DNA from 4 places in the Williamsia sp. Y712 genome. Region 4 is predicted to be linked to each of the others. Evidence: riboswitches for the same ligand, from Rfam matches in the RefSeq annotation. Region 4 holds a riboswitch; each other region holds the start of a gene.

Region 1 (4,209 bases), on a different contig from region 4:
TCGGCCAACTCGATCTGCTGACGCAGAGGATAGAGCCTGTCGGAATCGATGCCACCGACCACCACGGGTACATGGCAGCTCCGCAGGGCGGCTTCGACGCCACCGCGTCCGCGTCCGACGTCGTGGTTGTTGAGCACCTCGGACAGCACCACGTAGCTACCCGGATCAAACCGGCGGACAAGCTTGTCGGCCTGGTGTTCGAGGTAGCTCTGCACCGCGTAACGGCCGCCGTGTAACGGATCTTCTTGTCCCTGAGGGAGATTGGCGAACCTCTGGTCGAGTTCGGGTTCGCTGCGGTAGTACATGTGCGCGATGCGGCGGGCAATGCCAAGACCTGACGTGGGTGTTCGACCACTACCGTGATAGTCGCCGTTCTGCCAGTTGGCATCGGCCTTGATTGCCGCGATCTGTGTTGTCTGCGTACCGATTTGGTCAGCTGATGCGCGAGCGCCGACGGCCAGGATCAAGCCGCTCCGCACTCGCTGCGGGTAGCCGATGACCCATTCCAGAGCGCGGGCGCCACCCATCGAGCCGCCGATGACGGCTGCGACGGAATCGATCTGCAGTGCGTCGAGCAGTGCGACCTCGGCGCGGACCTGATCGAGAACGGTGATGGTGGGGAAACGTGAACCCCACACCTGACCTTCGGAATCCAGTGATGCCGGGCCGGTGGAACCGCCGCATCCGCCGAGGACATTTGCCGAGATGACACACCACTCGTCGGTGTCGACCGCGGCGCCCGGACCGATCAGCCCATCCCACCAACCGGGGGTGGGCTGATCGGGACCGACGGGTCCGGTTGCGTGGGAGTCGCCGGTCAGGGCATGCAGTGCCAGAACAACGTTGTCGCGGGTGGGCGAGAGTGTGCCCCAGCGCTGAAACGCCAGGGTCACATTCTCGATCTGTCCGCCGTTGTCCAGCGAAATCGGGCCGACCGACACACTGGTCAGCTGCCCATCAGGCAGGAATTCCCAGTCCGGATGAGTTCGTGGTGGCGTGTGCGGGTCGATACTCACCTCACTTGGCCGCAGCGAAGCCTGCATCGAGGTCGGCGATGATGTCGACGATGTTCTCGATGCCGACAGCCAACCGGACCAGTCCGGGGGTCACGCCTGCGGCCAGCTGCTCTTCGGCGATCAGCTGGGAGTGGGTGGTCGAGGCGGGATGGATGACCAGCGAGCGCACATCACCGATGTTGGCGACATGGCTGTGCAGGACCAGTGCGTCGACGAACCTCTTGCCTGCGTCCACGCCGCCGGCGATCTCGAAGCCGATGATCGCGCCCTGGCCACGCGGGGCCAATTCCTGGCCTCGCTTGTACCAGCGTGAGGATTCGAGTCCGGCGTATGCCACTGACTCCACCTGCGGGTGCTCCTCCAGGTACTTGGCCACTTTCTGGGCGTTCGACACGTGGCGCTCGATCCGCAGGCTGAGGGTTTCCAGGCCCTGGGCGATGAGGAAGGCGTTGAACGGCGAGATGGCGGCACCGGTATCGCGCAACCACTGCACGCGGGCCTTGAGGGCGTAGGCCGGAGCACCGAGGTCGGCGAAGATCGCACCGTGGTAGCTCGGGTCCGGGGTGGTGAATCCGGGGAACAGGTCCACACCGTCACGCTGGCCGCGCCAGTCGAAGGTGCCACCGTCGACGATCACGCCGCCGATCGCGGTGCCATGTCCACCAAGGTATTTCGTGGCCGAATGCACCACGATGTCGGCGCCGTGCTCCAGCGGGTTGATCAGGTACGGGGTGGCGACGGTGTTGTCGACGATCAGTGGCAGGCCGGCCTCGTGGGCAACGGCGGAGATGCCGGGGAGGTCGAGGATCTCGTTGTTCGGGTTCGAGATGGTCTCACCGAACAGGGCGCGGGTGTTGGGCTGGATGGCCGCGCGCCAGCTGTCGAGGTCTTCCGGGTCATCAACGAAACTGACCTGGATACCGAGCTTGGGAAGCGTGTAGTGGAAGAGGTTGTACGTGCCGCCGTAGAGGCGGGGGCTCGACACCACATGACCGCCGTTTTCGACGATGTTCAGGATCGAATAGGTCTCGGCGGCCTGACCCGACGCGACGAGCAGAGCCGCCACGCCACCTTCGAGGGCTGCGATGCGCTGCTCGACGGCGTCCTGGGTGGGGTTCATGATGCGGGTGTAGATGTTGCCGGGCTCGGCCAGACCGAAGAGGTTGGCGGCGTGCTCGGTGTCGCGGAACGTGTACGACGTTGTCTGGTAGATCGGCAGGGCACGGGCGGAGGTTGCCGAATCCGGGCTCTGGCCAACATGGACCTGCTTGGTTTCAAAGCTCCAGTTGTCGGCCGGATTGACGTCGGTGTCAGACATGTAGGACTTCTCTTTCTTGGTCGTTAGACATCCAATTAGAGGGTCCGACCTTTCGGACCCCGCGCTTGCCGCGGCGAACCGCAACCTGGTCGTCACCCGGAGCACCCCACCGCGGTTGGAGGGTTGCCGGTCAGCTAGCCGGGGCTTGTCGCTGACACTCAGGACCTGGCCAAAAGGATATAACACGCGCTTCCTGTGCAAAAAAGCGTTCAGCGCAGGGAGATTCTGTGATTCGCCATCGTGTAGTCCGCTCTGTACTACGTTCACGCGATTGGTCATTGTCAATACCTGTCGTAACTTCAGTGCATCGCCTTGAATTGCCTGAGGCAGTTAGCAATTCGAAACAACTGGGGCTGCTGTGGGTGTTCAGACGAGGCGTGGTCGTGTTGTTTCGAAACGGACCAATCGGCGCGCGGTGGCGCTTGCCTCCGGTGCTGCGGCGGCGGCGCTGCCGGTGCTCGGTTTCCTCGGGAGCGCTCCGGGGCTCGCCGCCGAGTCAGCGCCGTATGACTGCGGTGACGGCGGAGTGTTCGTGGTGGCCGGCACCGATGATCCGAACCACCTGCACACCCGGGGCCTGGAGACCAGGTACACCGACCAGGGCTACGTGATCAACCGGGTCGACTACCCGGCGACCTTCTGGCCACTCGGTGCGCAGAGTTACGACGCGAATATCGAGACCGGAAAGGCCGCGCTCGCCCGGGACGTGGCGACCTATCAGGCCAACTGCCAGGACAAACCGGTTGTCATCGTCGGTTATTCACAGGGGGCCCGCATCTCCGGTGACGTACTGACCGACATCGCGGCGGGCAAGGCCGGTGGCGTGACCTCGGTCGGAGTGTCGGGTGAGCTCTATTCCGACCCACGGCGACGGGGCACGAACTCCGGTGCCGGAGCCGAGGTCAACCTCATCAATGCGTATCCGGGGGCGATACTCGACGGTTCGCGCGACGGCGACTTCGGCGACATTGCGGTGTACTCGGTCTGTATCGACGGCGACGCGATCTGTGACCTACCCGATCTGCGGCGAGATCCCATCGGGGCGCTGGATGCGCTGGTGGGCTTCTTCGTCAAACACCAGAACTACGGCCCGATCATGGCGGCCGGGCCAGGCGCATCCGTCGGTACCGACGGCGTCACTGTCATCAAAGAGTCCGACGGTGCCGATGTGGTCTTCATCGCCGCCGATCCATCACTGACCATCGTGCTGGCACAGGTCGGGTTACCCAACCTGCTGCGCCCGGTGATCCTCGATTTTCCCTATGCCGAACTGGCGGTCATCCAGCCGATATCACGCGCGATCATGGGATTGCTGCCTGCGCTGCCGCAGCTCGGGCACGGCGCATATCTGACCGATCTGTACGCGATCCGGGACGCGCTGTCCGGTGATCCGACTGCATGGGCCGCGATCTTCGGGAGCGCGGTCAGCATCATCCGGTATCCGGAGAACTTCGTTCGGGACTGGATCGCGGTGATCGACGCCGTCCTCGACCACCGCGACCCGGACCTCGGGTTCATCGCGGCACCGACGGTGCGAGCCATGGCGGTTGCGGCATTCGGTGCGACCACCGAGGGAGGGGCGGGCCTGGACGATCGCACCACGGATATCGCCGATTCCGGCGATTCCGGCGAGGTGCTCGCCGCGCCGACCGTCGATCACGTGCAGACGCCTGTCGCCGCCGTTTCGGTGCCGGGCAGGCACCGGGCGCCGGAAGGCACCCCGTCGGCCGTGCGACCTGCTGATGTGTTCGCCGACGCCCCGGTGTGGAGCGGTCCGGCAACCTCGCAGCCGGACCTGGGTGTCGATGACGGCGGCCACGACGCCGCCGATTCCGCGGCAGATCAGGAGCCGGCTGTTTCGGCGCAACCGGTGTC
Region 2 (4,209 bases), on a different contig from region 4:
GAACCCTGCAGAACCCAGGTGACGATCTCCATGTCCTGATGGGGATGGGTGTCGAAACCTTGCCGGGGCAGGACGATGTCGTCGTTGTTGACCATCAGCACACCGTGGTGGGTGTTGGCCGGGTCGTAGTGGGGGCCGAATGAGAAGGAATGTTTGGAGTCGAGCCAACCGGCGTTGGTCGTGAAGCGGCTGTCGGCACGACGGACGTCGAAGCGGGTGGGAGGTGTTGCTGTGGTCATCGGTGGGGGCCTTTCGAATGGAGCGCTATCGCAAGAAAGCCGGTCTAGAGAACGTGAGAGCCGTACATCTCGCCGAGGGGATCGGCGATGAGTTCGAGGCGGGCCCCGTCGGGGTCGCGGAAGTACAGCGACACCTCGCTGTGTTCGATGAGTTCGACGCCTGCGTCGATCAGTTTGTCGCGCAGGTGTTTCCAGCGCTGCGGCTCGACGCTGATCGCGACATGATGCAGCCCGCCGAGGACTTCCTGGTACGGGCCGACGTCGAGGCCGGGAAAGTCGAAGAACGCCAACAGGTTTTCGTTGCCGATGTCGAAGAAGAAGTGCGACGATCCGGGGTAGTCGCGGTTCTCGATGAGTTCGGTCAGTGGGAACTCGAGCAGATCCTGGTAGAAGCGCACGGTCCGTTCGACGTCGCTGCTGACCAGTGCGGTGTGGTGCAGGCCGCGCGCCGAGGAGGCGGGCCGGGATTCGGCAGGTACCAGGTGTTTGGCGCGAATCGCCTCACGCTTGCCCGCATATTCCTGCAGGCGCTTCTCGTCGGTGTCGGCGGTGCTCATGGCCGGTCCTTTCGGTGCGGGGTCTTCATCCAGTGTGCGCTTCGAGTTGCCATAGGTAAATGGTTGCGTCGTCAACTACTTCGGTAGCGTACCGCAACTGGTTGCTTTGTCAACTACTTTGGTTATGCTCTAGCCGTGGAACCAACACAGTGGCTCAGTGAGGACGAGCAGCAGGCATGGCGCGCATACCTGGATGCCACCCGGTTGCTGCTGCGGACACTCGATCAGCAGCTGGCCCGGGATGCGGGTTTGTCGTTCACCGACTTCGAATTGCTGGTGATCCTGTCCGAGGCGCCGCAACGCCGACTGCGCATGCGGGATCTGGCTGATGCGATCACGACCACAAGAAGCGGCGCCACCAGGGCGATCGGTCGTCTGGTTGACGCCGGATGGGTGCGTCGCGTCGAATGCGAAGACGACAAACGCGGCATGATGGCGGAATTGACCGACGCCGGGATGCAGAAGCTGACGTCGGCGAGCCCCGGACATGTCGCCGAGGTGAGGCGAAACATGTTCGACCTCCTCAGTCCGAGCGACGTTGCCGTGTTGGGGCGAGCATTCGCCGAGACCCGCGAGCACCTACTGCAGGCGCCCGAGTAGGCGGCCCGTTCAGTCGACACCGTCAGCCCCGCGATCGTTGATGACGGGGGGTTTGAACCCGGCTGAATCTAATCGTGTACGCGGCGGGTGATCGTGACGCGTCGTGCTGCACGCCTGCGATCGCCGCGGGCAGGCCGGATCGCTCTGAAGGCTGTTGTGCTGCGGCAATGCTTCGGAAAGGTCCATCGGTCCGTTCGTCGGGGGAGCCGAGCATCCCTGGCCACGGCACCGAGGTGACTCACACCGTCTGTCGGGCAAGTTGATTCATCGTTTGACGCGTTATGGGCACCGGCCTACTGTGCACAAGGATCATCAAGAGCGACTGAGAGACCCGGCTCGCTGACGTCGCAGCAACCCCCCGCCTCGGCGGGTGCGGGTGCTACTGCCGGGACCGATGAAGGTTGTGTGTCATGCCATCAGTTCAGGAGTCCGGGTGAAGTTTCTGTTGATCAGTCTGATCACCCACACGCCTCACCCGTTGTCCGGCGAGACCGTGTCACCGGCGCAGCGGTTTCGAGAAGTGATCGACAACGCGGTTCTCGCAGAGGAATTGGGCTTCGACGGCTTCGGGGTCGGCGAGCGGCACGAGAGGCCGTTCATCTCCTCGTCGCCACCGGTGGTTCTCAGTAACATCGCCGCACGGACTTCGACGATCGCACTGTTCACCGCGGTGACAACGCTCAGTTTGCTCGATCCGGTGCGGGCCTTCGAGGACTACTCGACCCTCGACAACCTCTCCGGTGGCCGACTGCAACTGATGATCGGCAAGGGCAACGGTGCCGCGCAGGCCAAGCTGTTCCACGTCACCGAGGCCGACCAGTGGGAGCGCAACCGGGAAGGGTACGAACTCTTCCGACGGTTGTGGCAGGACGACACCATCACCTGGACGGGCAAGTACCGACCATCGTTGACCGACGCGGAGGCGCTACCCCGTCCGCTGCAGAAAAAGATCCGCGTCTGGCACGGCAGCGCCACCAGCCGTGAATCAGTGGATCTGGCAGCGTTTTACGGGGATCCGTTGTTCTCGGCCAATGTCACCAACCCGATCGAACCCTATGCGGAATTGATCGATTACTACCGAGCGCGGTGGGCGGCTTACGGGCACGATCCGGCCGATGCCCTCGTAGGTGCGGGATCGGCCGGGTACTACGCCACCAAGAACTCGCAGGATGCGATCAACACATACCGCCCGATCTTCGATGCCACCATGGCCAGACTCGGGTCATTCGGTCTGCCGCTGGTGTTTCCGACCCTCGAAGACGCCATCGAACGCAGCTCGCTGCTGCTCGGGAGCCCGCAGCAGGTGATCGACAAAGTGTTGCGGTATCACGAGAAATTCGGCCATGAGGTCATGCATCTGCACGCTGATGCCAGCGGCCTCACCGACTCCCAGCATCGCGATTCCCTCGAACTCTTCCAGTCCGAGATCGCCCCGGTGCTCAGGCGTGAGATCCCGAGTCGCCCCATCTCCACACCCGCCGCGTTGGAAGTGCTGTCATGACCGCTTCGACCCGGGTCCCGCCGTCGATGCATGTCGGCAGGCGCACCTTCGCCCGCTTCATCTAATTCGTCGAAAAGGACAAACATGCCAGTAGAGTTCCTGGGGATCGCTGCCACGAATGACGGCACCGAGATCCATCCTCGTACCACCGCCGGTTCGTTCGACCGGGAGTACACGCTCAAACTCGCTCGTGCACACGAGGATTTCGGGTGGGACCGGATCCTGTTCGCCTATGGTGCCGGTACTCCTGAACCCGCGGCGGCCGCTTCGTACATCGCGAGCAACCTCGAACGCATCGAGATCCTGCTGGCGCACCGTCCCAATGTCTCGTATCCGACATTCGCCGCCAAGACCTTCGCGACACTCGACCAGATCTCCGGGGGCCGGGTGACGGTGCACTTCATCACCGGTGGCAACGACACCGAACAGCAGCGGGAGGGTGACTTCCTGTCGAAAGACCAACGGTACGAACGCACCCGGGAGTACATCCAGGTCGTCAAGAAGGCCTGGACCAGTCGCGAACCGTTCGACCACGACGGCACCTACTACCGATTCAACGACTTCGTCTCCGATGTCTTCCCGGTTGCGCAGCCTCGGCCCGACATCTCCTTCGGTGGGTCGTCGGCGGCGGCCTATGCGGTCGGCGGCGCCGAGGCCGACATCTATGCGCTGTGGGGTGAACCCGTCGAGAACACGGCCGAGCAGATCGCGTCGATCACCGCGTCCGCGAAGGCTGCAGGTCGTGCGGATCGCCCGCGGCTACAGGTCGCGTTCCGGCCGATCATCGCGCCGACCGACGAATTGGCCTGGCGGAAGGCGGAATCGATACTCGGTCAGCTCAATGCCCGTGCGGCCGGTGCCACCCAGTTCCCACGCGGATTCTCCCTGACATCGCCTCAGAACGCCGGTTCCCAGCGTCTGCTCGAGATCGCTGATTCAGTCGACCGTTTCGGAGCCGCGGGATGGACGGCGACGTCCAAGGCAACCGGGGGCGGCGGAAATTCCAATGCGCTGGTCGGTTCTCCGGAGACGGTGGCGGCCGCGCTGCTCGAATACCACGACCTCGGGATCGAGATCCTCTCGGCCCGTGGCTACCACCTGCTCGACGACGCGATCGACTTCGGCCGGTATGTGATTCCGATCGTTCGTGAGGAAGTCGCAAAGCGCGACAGAAACATCCAGGGTGCGGCGTGATCGAGTTGGTTCAAAACCAAGCTGATTTTATTGAAGATATTGGGACGCAACGGTTTAACCTCATCAGTGAGCTGACAGCGGGTGAAGCAGCCGCCGCTTCGCCGCAGCAGCGTGCTAC
Region 3 (4,209 bases), on a different contig from region 4:
GTCAGCTTTCCTGATGGTGCCCGCAACGCCGATTTCGTGGGGCAGCTGCGTGAAGCCGGTGTCCAGGACGACCAGCAGGTGGTGTTCCTCTGCCGGTCCGGGCAGCGTTCGATCGGTGCAGCCGAGGCCGCGACCGCCGACGGGGTGGCCAAGGCGTACAACATCCTCGACGGTTTCGAGGGTGCGACCGATCCGGACGGACATCGCGGTGCGGCCGGATGGAAGGCAACCGGCCTCCCGTGGCGACAATCGTGACCCCGGCGAGAAGATTCAAGACAACATATTGCGCACGATGGAGGACGAGTTGAACGCCAAGCTGCCCGAGGGACTTTCGCCCGAGACCCTCGCTGTGCGCGGAGGCCTCATGCGGTCCGGTTTCGACGAGACCTCCGAGGCCATGTACCTGACCTCGGGGTACGTCTATTCGTCCGCAGCTGCGGCCGAGCGGGCTTTCACCGGTGAAGACCAGCGATTCGTCTACTCCCGCTACGGCAACCCGACCGTGGCCATGTTCCAGGAGCGGCTCCGTCAGCTCGAGGGTGCCGAGGCGTGTTTCGCCACGGCCAGTGGCATGGCGGCGGTCTTTGTGGCGCTCGGTGCGCTGCTCAAGGCGGGGGACCGGCTGGTGGCGGCGCGCAGCCTGTTCGGTTCGTGCTTTGTCGTGTGCAACGAGATCCTTCCCCGCTGGGGCATCGAAACCGTCTTTGTCGACGGCGAAGACATCGAACAGTGGGAACAGGCACTGTCGAAGCCGACCGACGCGGTGTTCTTCGAGACCCCGTCGAACCCGATGCAGACCCTGGTCGACGTGGAGCGTGTCTGCGAACTCGCCCACGCCGCCGGTGCACAGGTTGTGCTGGACAACGTCTTTGCGACCCCACTCCTGCAGAGTGGCCTCGAGCTCGGTGCCGACGTGATCGTGTATTCGGGCACCAAACACATCGACGGCCAGGGCCGGGTGATGGGTGGGGCCGTGCTCGGGAGCAAGGAGTACATCGACGGTCCGGTGCAGACCCTGATGCGGCACACCGGTCCGGCGCTGAGCCCCTTCAACGCCTGGACGTTGCTCAAGGGACTCGAGACGATGCGGTTGCGGGTCGACCATTCGACTGCCGCGGCACTGCGAATCGCCGAATTCCTGGAAGCCGATCCGCGGGTGGCGCGGGTGAGATATCCGTTCCTGCAATCACATCCGCAGCATGATCTGGCGAAAAAGCAGATGTCGGGTGGTGGCACCGTGGTGACGTTCGAACTCGCCGACACGGGCGCGGCATCCGGAAAGGCGCGGGCGTTCGAGTTGCTCGACGGTCTGCAGATCGTCGACATCTCGAACAATCTCGGGGACTCGAAGTCGTTGATCACGCACCCGGCCACCACCACCCACCGCGCGATGGGACCCGAGGGCCGGGCCGCGATCGGGTTGTCCGATTCGCTGGTCAGGCTGTCGGTCGGATTAGAAGGTGTGGATGATTTGTTGAAGGATCTGGACAGGGCCCTGTAGGGGAGTCGCACGACTCCACCGAGGTCGTCATCGGAGAAGGAGGGTGGCATCTTTCACTCCCTGGCGGATTGGGTCATCTCGATCGTGCAGTCAACGCCGCCGTGGGCGGTGTACCTCGTGGTCTTCATCGTCATCTACTGCGAGGCGGCCGCGCTCCTGGGCCTGATCATGCCTGGTGAGACGATCCTGCTCGCCGGTGGCGTGGCTGCCGCCGTCGGCGAGACCAACATCGTGTGGCTGATAGTCGGTGCGTGCGTTGCGGCGGTACTCGGTGACTGGACGGGCTATTCCATCGGCCGCAGATCGGGCGGCCGCATCACCGAAACCCGCTTCGGTGGGTGGGTGGGGCAAGAACGCTGGCAAAAGGCCGAGGAACTCATCCGCCACGGCGGGGTCGCCACCGTGATCGGCGCGCGCTGGATTGGATATGTCCGCACGGTCACCCCGTTTGTGGCCGGGATGAGCAAGATGCCCACGCGCCAATACTTGCTCGCGAACGTGTTCGGCGGGGTCGTCTGGGTGACCGCGGTGTGCATCGTCGGATATGCGGTGGGCGAGACGGTCGGGGCGACGCTGATGTTCTATCTGGCAGTTGGTGCCGGAGCGCTCATGCTCACCTACTTCGGCTTTCGCTGGTGGCGACACCGGAGTAGGTCACAAAAGTCCTCTGCCAGCGCGGAATAACATTCACGCCGGGTTAAAGAGGTTCGACATTTGACACGGAAATCAAATGCGCTGCAATGTGGTTATCGGTGATGAGTGTCAGCGTCAAGCCCCGGCTTGCTGGCCGGCAACCCTCCATTCGCGGCGGGGTGCTCCGGGTGACAACCTGGCCGGTGTCTGTTCGGACGGCGGCAAGCGCGGACTCCGGCGGAGTCCTGATCCGAAGGGATGCGGGTGACAAGCTCCTCCACCAGTGATGTCAGGGAAGAAATCGCCCGGTTAGTGAAGGCACGCCCGACCGATCGAGTTCTGTTCGCGTCCGATCTCGCCGAGGCCGTCGCACTGGTCGCCGGTGTAGCACCCGGCGACGTCCTGACACTCGATCTGGACGCCGACCTCGCGGCCACCACCACCGACGGTGCTCACCGTGTGATGCCTGCGCAGGTCGATCTGAGGACCACCCTTGCCGCGGTGGATAGTGAACTCGAACGTCGGCCTGCCGCACTCCTGATCGTCCCCGCAATCGCCGAGGCCACCGGCGAAGTTCTGCCACTGCCCCCACTCGCCGCGATCGCGCATCGACGCGGCGCGCGACTGCTCATCGACGGTAGCGAGCTCGTCACCCGGCGGGCCGTCAACCTCACCAGCCATGGAATCGACTACCTGGTGTTGTCCGGCCGGTCCGTAGCGGGCCCGGCTGTGGTTGTCGGTCGCGGCGACTGGCTCGCCGACTGTGCCGACGCCATCAGTCCCGGTCATTCCCCGGCCAGCGCGTTCGCCGACCTCGGATACGAGTGGGTCGGTCGCCATGAGCAGGCATTGTCGCAGTGGCTCGACGCCGAGGTGGCTCGGATTCCAGGTATCCGCCGGCTCCAGTTGTGGCCCGATGCCCGGGACCGGGTGGGAATCGCCTCGCTGACCGTTGCGGGCCACCCCGACCCCATAGTCATCCGCTGGGGTGCCGGCACCAGCATCGATGAGCTTGCCCGGCAACTGAACTCAATCACCGAGAATGTTTTCGAGCAGGAGAAGTCATGACCGAAACCAGTCGCGCCGCCACCCCACGGACGCGTCCCGAACTGCTGGTTGCCATCGACGGTGACGACCACCCGATCGCCTGGAGCGGGCGCCGTCCGGCCGATGCGCGGAGTTCGGCGGTCCGTCGGATCCGCCAGCCGGACCTGCGGGGCGGCATCAAGGAGCGGGCTGCGTTGCGCGCCGGATGGCAGGACCTCGGCGAGGATCCCGCGGATCTGCTGGTGGCGTTGGAGATCGACGTGGTGATCGCCGAAGATGCGGCCACCGCTCGGGCCGAGCTCCTCCGGCTCGGGGAGTCGCGATTCGGCGACACCGTGCGCTATGTCGGCACCGCCAACGGACTCGTGACGCTGATTGTCGACGTCTACGCCGCCGAGGTCGCCGATGCGGTCATCCTGCGGCCCCTCGACCAGGGACGAACAGGAGATCGGCCCGGCTCGGCGCAACTCATCGCCGATCAGGTGCTGCCCGGACTGCTCGAGCGGGCTGCGGCAGCCTGATCCCGCCCACCACGCCTGCCGTCAGGCGTGGTGAGGGGAACGGTCGATCAGCTCTCGCCGTTTTCCCAGCGGTCGACGATCCGTGCGCGAGCATCCTCGGTCAGCGAGCCGTACAACCGCAGTCTTGCCATGCCGCCGTCGGGGAAGATGTCGAGGCGGGCCTCGGTCATCGGTCGATCGACGTCGATGAGGAACCGGTGACGGGTGTCGGGTTGCAGGGGCGATCGGCCCAAAACGTCGAACCACTCACCGTTTTCGCCGTCTCGGCCACGAATCGTCGCCGACCCCGGCGCATTTCCCAGGAAGTAGCTGGTGTCGAGTTCGGCGAGTCCGATCGTCGATTCACCGGCCAATTTGACCTGGACCCAGTCGTTTCCGTCGTCCCGTCGACGCGAGGTCTCCCAGCCTTCGCCCATCGTGCGGGCCCGGCCGGGCATCAGGAGATTGTTCGGGGAGCCATAGAACATGTTGGAACAGGCGGTGATCATGCCGCCGTTCTCGAGTGCG
Region 4 (4,209 bases):
GACGTTGGGCGAACCACCTTCATGACGGGCGGGCGCGGGCGCCCACTTCACGTCCTGCTCGGTGACGTTGAGCACCGCACCACCACCGGCGAGATACGGGTCGGCGGCATCAAGCCAATCCCTCAGTCCAACAAGCACTCCGGCCCCGAAGGGCGCGTAGGTCTTGTGTCCCGAGAATGCCAGGTAGTCGATGCCGCAGGCAGTGATGTCCACCCTGCGGTGCGGAACCAACTGCGCGCCGTCGACAGCGATCCGAGCACCGTTGCGGTGCGCAAGATCTGCCAGTTCACTGACCGGCAAGATCTCACCGGTGACGTTCGACGCACCGGTGACCGCCAGCAACACCGCACCGGTCTCTTTGAGTGCGGTCTCCACACGGACGATCGTCGCGGCCAGCGTATTCGCAGCACGGACGACGTGAACATCACTCCACGGCAACAGATTTGAATGATGTTCCAGATCGAGGACGACGACTTTTCCCGGCACGCAGCGAGCCAGGAGGTTCAGCGAATCGGTGGTGTTCCGCGTGAAGATCAGGCAGTGCTGCTCGCCGGCACCGACAAAGTCAGCGACCTGCGCTCGGGCGGTCTCGTACGCCCGCGTCGTCACCTGCGATGCGTAGCCCGCGCCCCGGTGCACACTCGAGTAGGTCGGTAGTAGTCGCGTTATCGCATCGACCACGCTGCACAATGCCGGCGCACTCGCCGCGTAGTCGAAGTTGACGTACCGCGTGGTCGAGCCATCCCTCAGTGGGGCCTGGGTGTCCGAACCCTCTATCGCTGCAAGAGCATTCAGGTTTCGGTTCAGTGTTGCAGTGCTCATATCTCACACCAGCTTCCGGTGTCAGGGATCCCGCACGCACCAAGTTTCGAACCTGCCGATGGAGCAGTTCGGAACTCGGACGGTGGGAGGTCCGCGCTTGCCTGTTCGGGTTCGAACAGGCCAGGTCTTCACCCGGAGCACCCCGCCGCGATGGAGGGTTGCTGACCAGCAAGCCGGGGCTATGCGCTGGTACTCGTGACCGACGACGACGCTAACAGACTTCTTCGGCGTCGTCCATACCCATGTGCTTTAACTTCTCGGCGATCGAAACTCCGCGCATCCATCGGATTTGGGCAGCAGCGTGCGTATGGTTCTGTCCAACAGTTGAAATCCCCTGGCCCGGACACGCACATACGGTGCCCGGATTCGCCTGGTGGACAACAACTGCCCTGTGTCAACGAGTATCAGCGCCAAGTTCCAGCTTGCTGGTCGGCAACCCTCCACCGCGGCGGGGTGCCCTGGATGAAAGACACGGTCCCAGCCTTCACCGGCATGGGACAAGCGCGGGTTTCACGCAAGCGAGCCCGAAGAGATTCCCGGGAGCTTGATGACCTTGTTCAACGCACCACGCGGTCGAATCCTGAGCATCTGCCGGGCCCATTGCATGTGCAGCAGTTTCAGATGTTTCAGGTCGTCGAAACCGGCACTGCGGAAGTGTTTTTCACCAATCCTCGAAGCGAGGACACCAGGGCCCCTGTTGGCGTCGATACCAACAATCGAGGGGCTCACCGAACACAACAGAATCGAGGTCACGATATGAGTTCCGTCAAGGTCGACACCGTGGTTGTCGGTGGTGGCGCGATAGGTTCGGCCGCCGCCTGGCAACTGGCGCGCCGGGGTGTCGAGACCGTGCTGCTCGAACGATTCACCCCCGGCCACACCAACGGCGCCTCACATGGCGCCTCCCGCATCTTCCGCACCTCCTACGCCGAGCGCACCTACGTCGCGCTCGCGAGGGAAGCGGAAGGACTCTGGGCCGACCTCGAAGCCGAGTCCGGGACGCAACTGCTCACCGTCACCGGCGGCGTCGATCAGGGATGGACTCCGTACCTGTCCCAGATCGCAGATACCCTCGCCGACCTCGGACTCGTCCATCATTGGCTCGAGCCCGACGAGGCCTCGCAGCGCTGGCCCGGAATCAGATTCGACGGCCGCGCGTTGTACTACCCCAACAGCGGGCGACTACATGCAGACAACGCTGTCAGCGCACTACAACGCGGCGCAGCAGCTCTCGGTGCAGAGGTTCGACACGAATCGCAGGTGATCTCGATCGACGTCACAGACGAGAACTCGGTCACCGTGCGCACCGATGACCAGGAGTACGTGGCCCGACGTGTGGTGGTGGCGGCAGGCGCCTGGGCGACGAAGCTGTTGTCGGGCATCGCAGCGCTGCCACAGATCACCGTCACCCAAGAGCAACCCGCACACTTCGTACCGCGTGACCAGGACGCCGAATGGCCCAGCTTCGGGATCTTGCATGACCCGGACGGACCGAACGCGCCCGAATTCGGTGGTGTGTACGGCTTGTCTTCGGGTGCCGAAGGCATCAAGGTCGGCTTCCATGGAACCGGACCCGTCGTCGACCCCGACCACCGCGATTTCACGGCGGAACCACGGCAGCTCAAGGCCCTGCAGGAGTACGTCCGTCATTGGGTGCCCGGCGTCGATGCCGACGAACTGACCCCGATCAGCTGCACGTACGCGACCACGCCCGACTCCAACTTCGTCATCGACCGCCGCGGTCCGGTTGCGGTCGCCGCCGGATTCTCCGGACACGGCTTCAAGTTCGTGCCCGCCATCGGCCGCCTCCTCGCCGACCTCACCGCCGACAAAGATGCCCCCGAGTTGTTCTCATTCCGTTCCCACTCCGCAGAAAAGGTTGTCTAGCCATGTCGAACTTCGCCAGCCCAGCCGATACCGAGACTTACGGCGAGTACACGATCACTCGCGAACCGGACGACACCCGACCGGTGTATCGATTCGCCGGACGTATCAGCGGCGACGGATCCACGCCGTACCCGGCTGTCTCTGATCGCTATCACGTCTATTCCGGCTGGTTCTGCCCGTGGGCTCAGCGGGTCACGCTGGTCATCGAGCTGGCCCGCCTCACCGATGCGATCAGTGTCAGCTACGTCGACGGTGCCCGCGATGCCCGCGGGTGGGCATTCCGCGAAACCCACGGCCCCGACCCGGTGAACGGCTTCACCCTGTTACGCGATGCCTACGACGCCACCGAACCTGGCTTCGATGGCCACGTGTCGGTCCCCACCCTGTGGGATCGCGAGACGAAGCAGGTGGTGAGCAACACGTTCGACACGCTCGACGCCGATCTCGCGACGCAGTATCGCCGTCAGGTCACCGGCGAGTTCGACCTCTACCCAGAGGACCTGCGCCCGCAGATCGACGAGTTGGAAGCCTGGTTGCGAGCTACGGTCAACAGCACCGCACACGTGGCGACCGGAACCGGTTCGGCCGCGCAGGAAGCCGCGACCACTGTGTATCAGGCATATTCAGAACTCGACAGCCGCCTCGCGGGGAGTCGATACCTCTTGGGCGACAACGTGACTCTGGCCGACGTCCGGCTCTGGGTGACGCTTGTTCGGCACGATGCTGCGGCGGCCAGGGCCGGTACCCGGCGTCTTGCCGACTTCCCGAATCTGTGGCGCTATGCCCGAGACCTGTACTCATTGGACGCATTTCGCGCCACCACCGATTTCGCGTCGTTCGGGGGTTCGGACGCCGTAGCCGGTGAATGGCAGTCGCCGATCACGTCGTCCGCAGCAGCTCACTAGGAGTTCCCATGGCCCCGCCCATCCCCCTGTCGGTTCTCGACCTTCTGCCCCGTTCCAGCGGGTCGGACAACACCACCGCAATACGCAACGCCATCGACCTGGTCCAGCGCGCCGAACAATTCGGATACGCCCGCTACTGGTTTGCCGAACACCACACGAATCCGGGGGTCATCGGTTCGTCGCCCGCTATCGAGATCGCACTGATCGCAGGGTCCACCTCGACCATCCGGTTGGGTTCGGCCGGAGTGCAATTCGGCCATCGGACGCCGCTGGCGACGGTCGAGGAGTTCGGTCTGATCAACACCCTGTACCCGGGTCGCCTCGACCTCGGTATCGGACGATCCATATCTCGCCCCGCCCCGGAAACGACAACGGGATCGGAATCGGTGACCGAAGTCGCGGCAAAGAATTATCTGTCGGCTCGCGGCGGCGGCGCCCACACCGAAGACACGTACACACCCAATGGTCTACTCCTGCCGAAGATCTACAACATCGCCGGCGCGTTTGCGAGTAAGTCCATCACCCACCTACTCGATCTGCTCCAGCAACCCGGCGCGTACGCCCCGACCTATGACGAGCAGATCTCTGCTGTCCT

Evidence for each region. A riboswitch is a leader RNA that binds a small molecule or an ion and turns the genes downstream of it on or off. The one in region 4 is predicted to bind S-adenosylmethionine.
Region 1: linked by a shared signal. The riboswitch ahead of AC1D75_RS24185 (bifunctional o-acetylhomoserine/o-acetylserine sulfhydrylase) and the one ahead of solA (N-methyl-L-tryptophan oxidase) in region 4 are both predicted to bind S-adenosylmethionine.
Region 2: linked by a shared signal. The riboswitch ahead of AC1D75_RS26740 (LLM class flavin-dependent oxidoreductase) and the one ahead of solA (N-methyl-L-tryptophan oxidase) in region 4 are both predicted to bind S-adenosylmethionine.
Region 3: linked by a shared signal. The riboswitch ahead of AC1D75_RS06685 (aminotransferase class V-fold PLP-dependent enzyme) and the one ahead of solA (N-methyl-L-tryptophan oxidase) in region 4 are both predicted to bind S-adenosylmethionine.

The regions. Positions count from the first base shown of each region.
Region 1 is NZ_JCAIUN010000004.1:214,137-218,345, reverse strand. It holds gene metX (homoserine O-acetyltransferase MetX) at 1-1,043, opposite strand, end outside; gene AC1D75_RS24185 (bifunctional o-acetylhomoserine/o-acetylserine sulfhydrylase) at 1,018-2,334, opposite strand; SAM riboswitch class IV at 2,391-2,500, opposite strand; gene AC1D75_RS24180 (cutinase family protein) at 2,750-4,209, shown strand, end outside.
Region 2 is NZ_JCAIUN010000004.1:761,558-765,766, reverse strand. It holds gene AC1D75_RS26755 (pirin family protein) at 1-239, opposite strand, end outside; gene AC1D75_RS26750 (VOC family protein) at 284-796, opposite strand; gene AC1D75_RS26745 (MarR family winged helix-turn-helix transcriptional regulator) at 932-1,396, shown strand; SAM riboswitch class I at 1,703-1,797, shown strand; gene AC1D75_RS26740 (LLM class flavin-dependent oxidoreductase) at 1,830-2,897, shown strand; gene AC1D75_RS26735 (LLM class flavin-dependent oxidoreductase) at 2,982-4,091, shown strand; gene AC1D75_RS26730 (hypothetical protein) at 4,088-4,209, shown strand, end outside.
Region 3 is NZ_JCAIUN010000001.1:1,420,505-1,424,713, forward strand. It holds gene AC1D75_RS06670 (rhodanese-like domain-containing protein) at 1-255, shown strand, start outside; gene AC1D75_RS06675 (O-succinylhomoserine sulfhydrylase) at 293-1,501, shown strand; gene AC1D75_RS06680 (DedA family protein) at 1,586-2,185, shown strand; SAM riboswitch class IV at 2,253-2,368, shown strand; gene AC1D75_RS06685 (aminotransferase class V-fold PLP-dependent enzyme) at 2,399-3,202, shown strand; gene AC1D75_RS06690 (hypothetical protein) at 3,199-3,702, shown strand; gene alc (allantoicase) at 3,750-4,209, opposite strand, start outside.
Region 4 is NZ_JCAIUN010000003.1:161,832-166,040, reverse strand. It holds gene AC1D75_RS20030 (aminotransferase class V-fold PLP-dependent enzyme) at 1-822, opposite strand, end outside; SAM riboswitch class IV at 911-1,023, opposite strand; SAM riboswitch class IV at 1,215-1,332, shown strand; gene solA (N-methyl-L-tryptophan oxidase) at 1,579-2,709, shown strand; gene AC1D75_RS20020 (glutathione S-transferase C-terminal domain-containing protein) at 2,712-3,614, shown strand; gene AC1D75_RS20015 (LLM class flavin-dependent oxidoreductase) at 3,623-4,209, shown strand, end outside.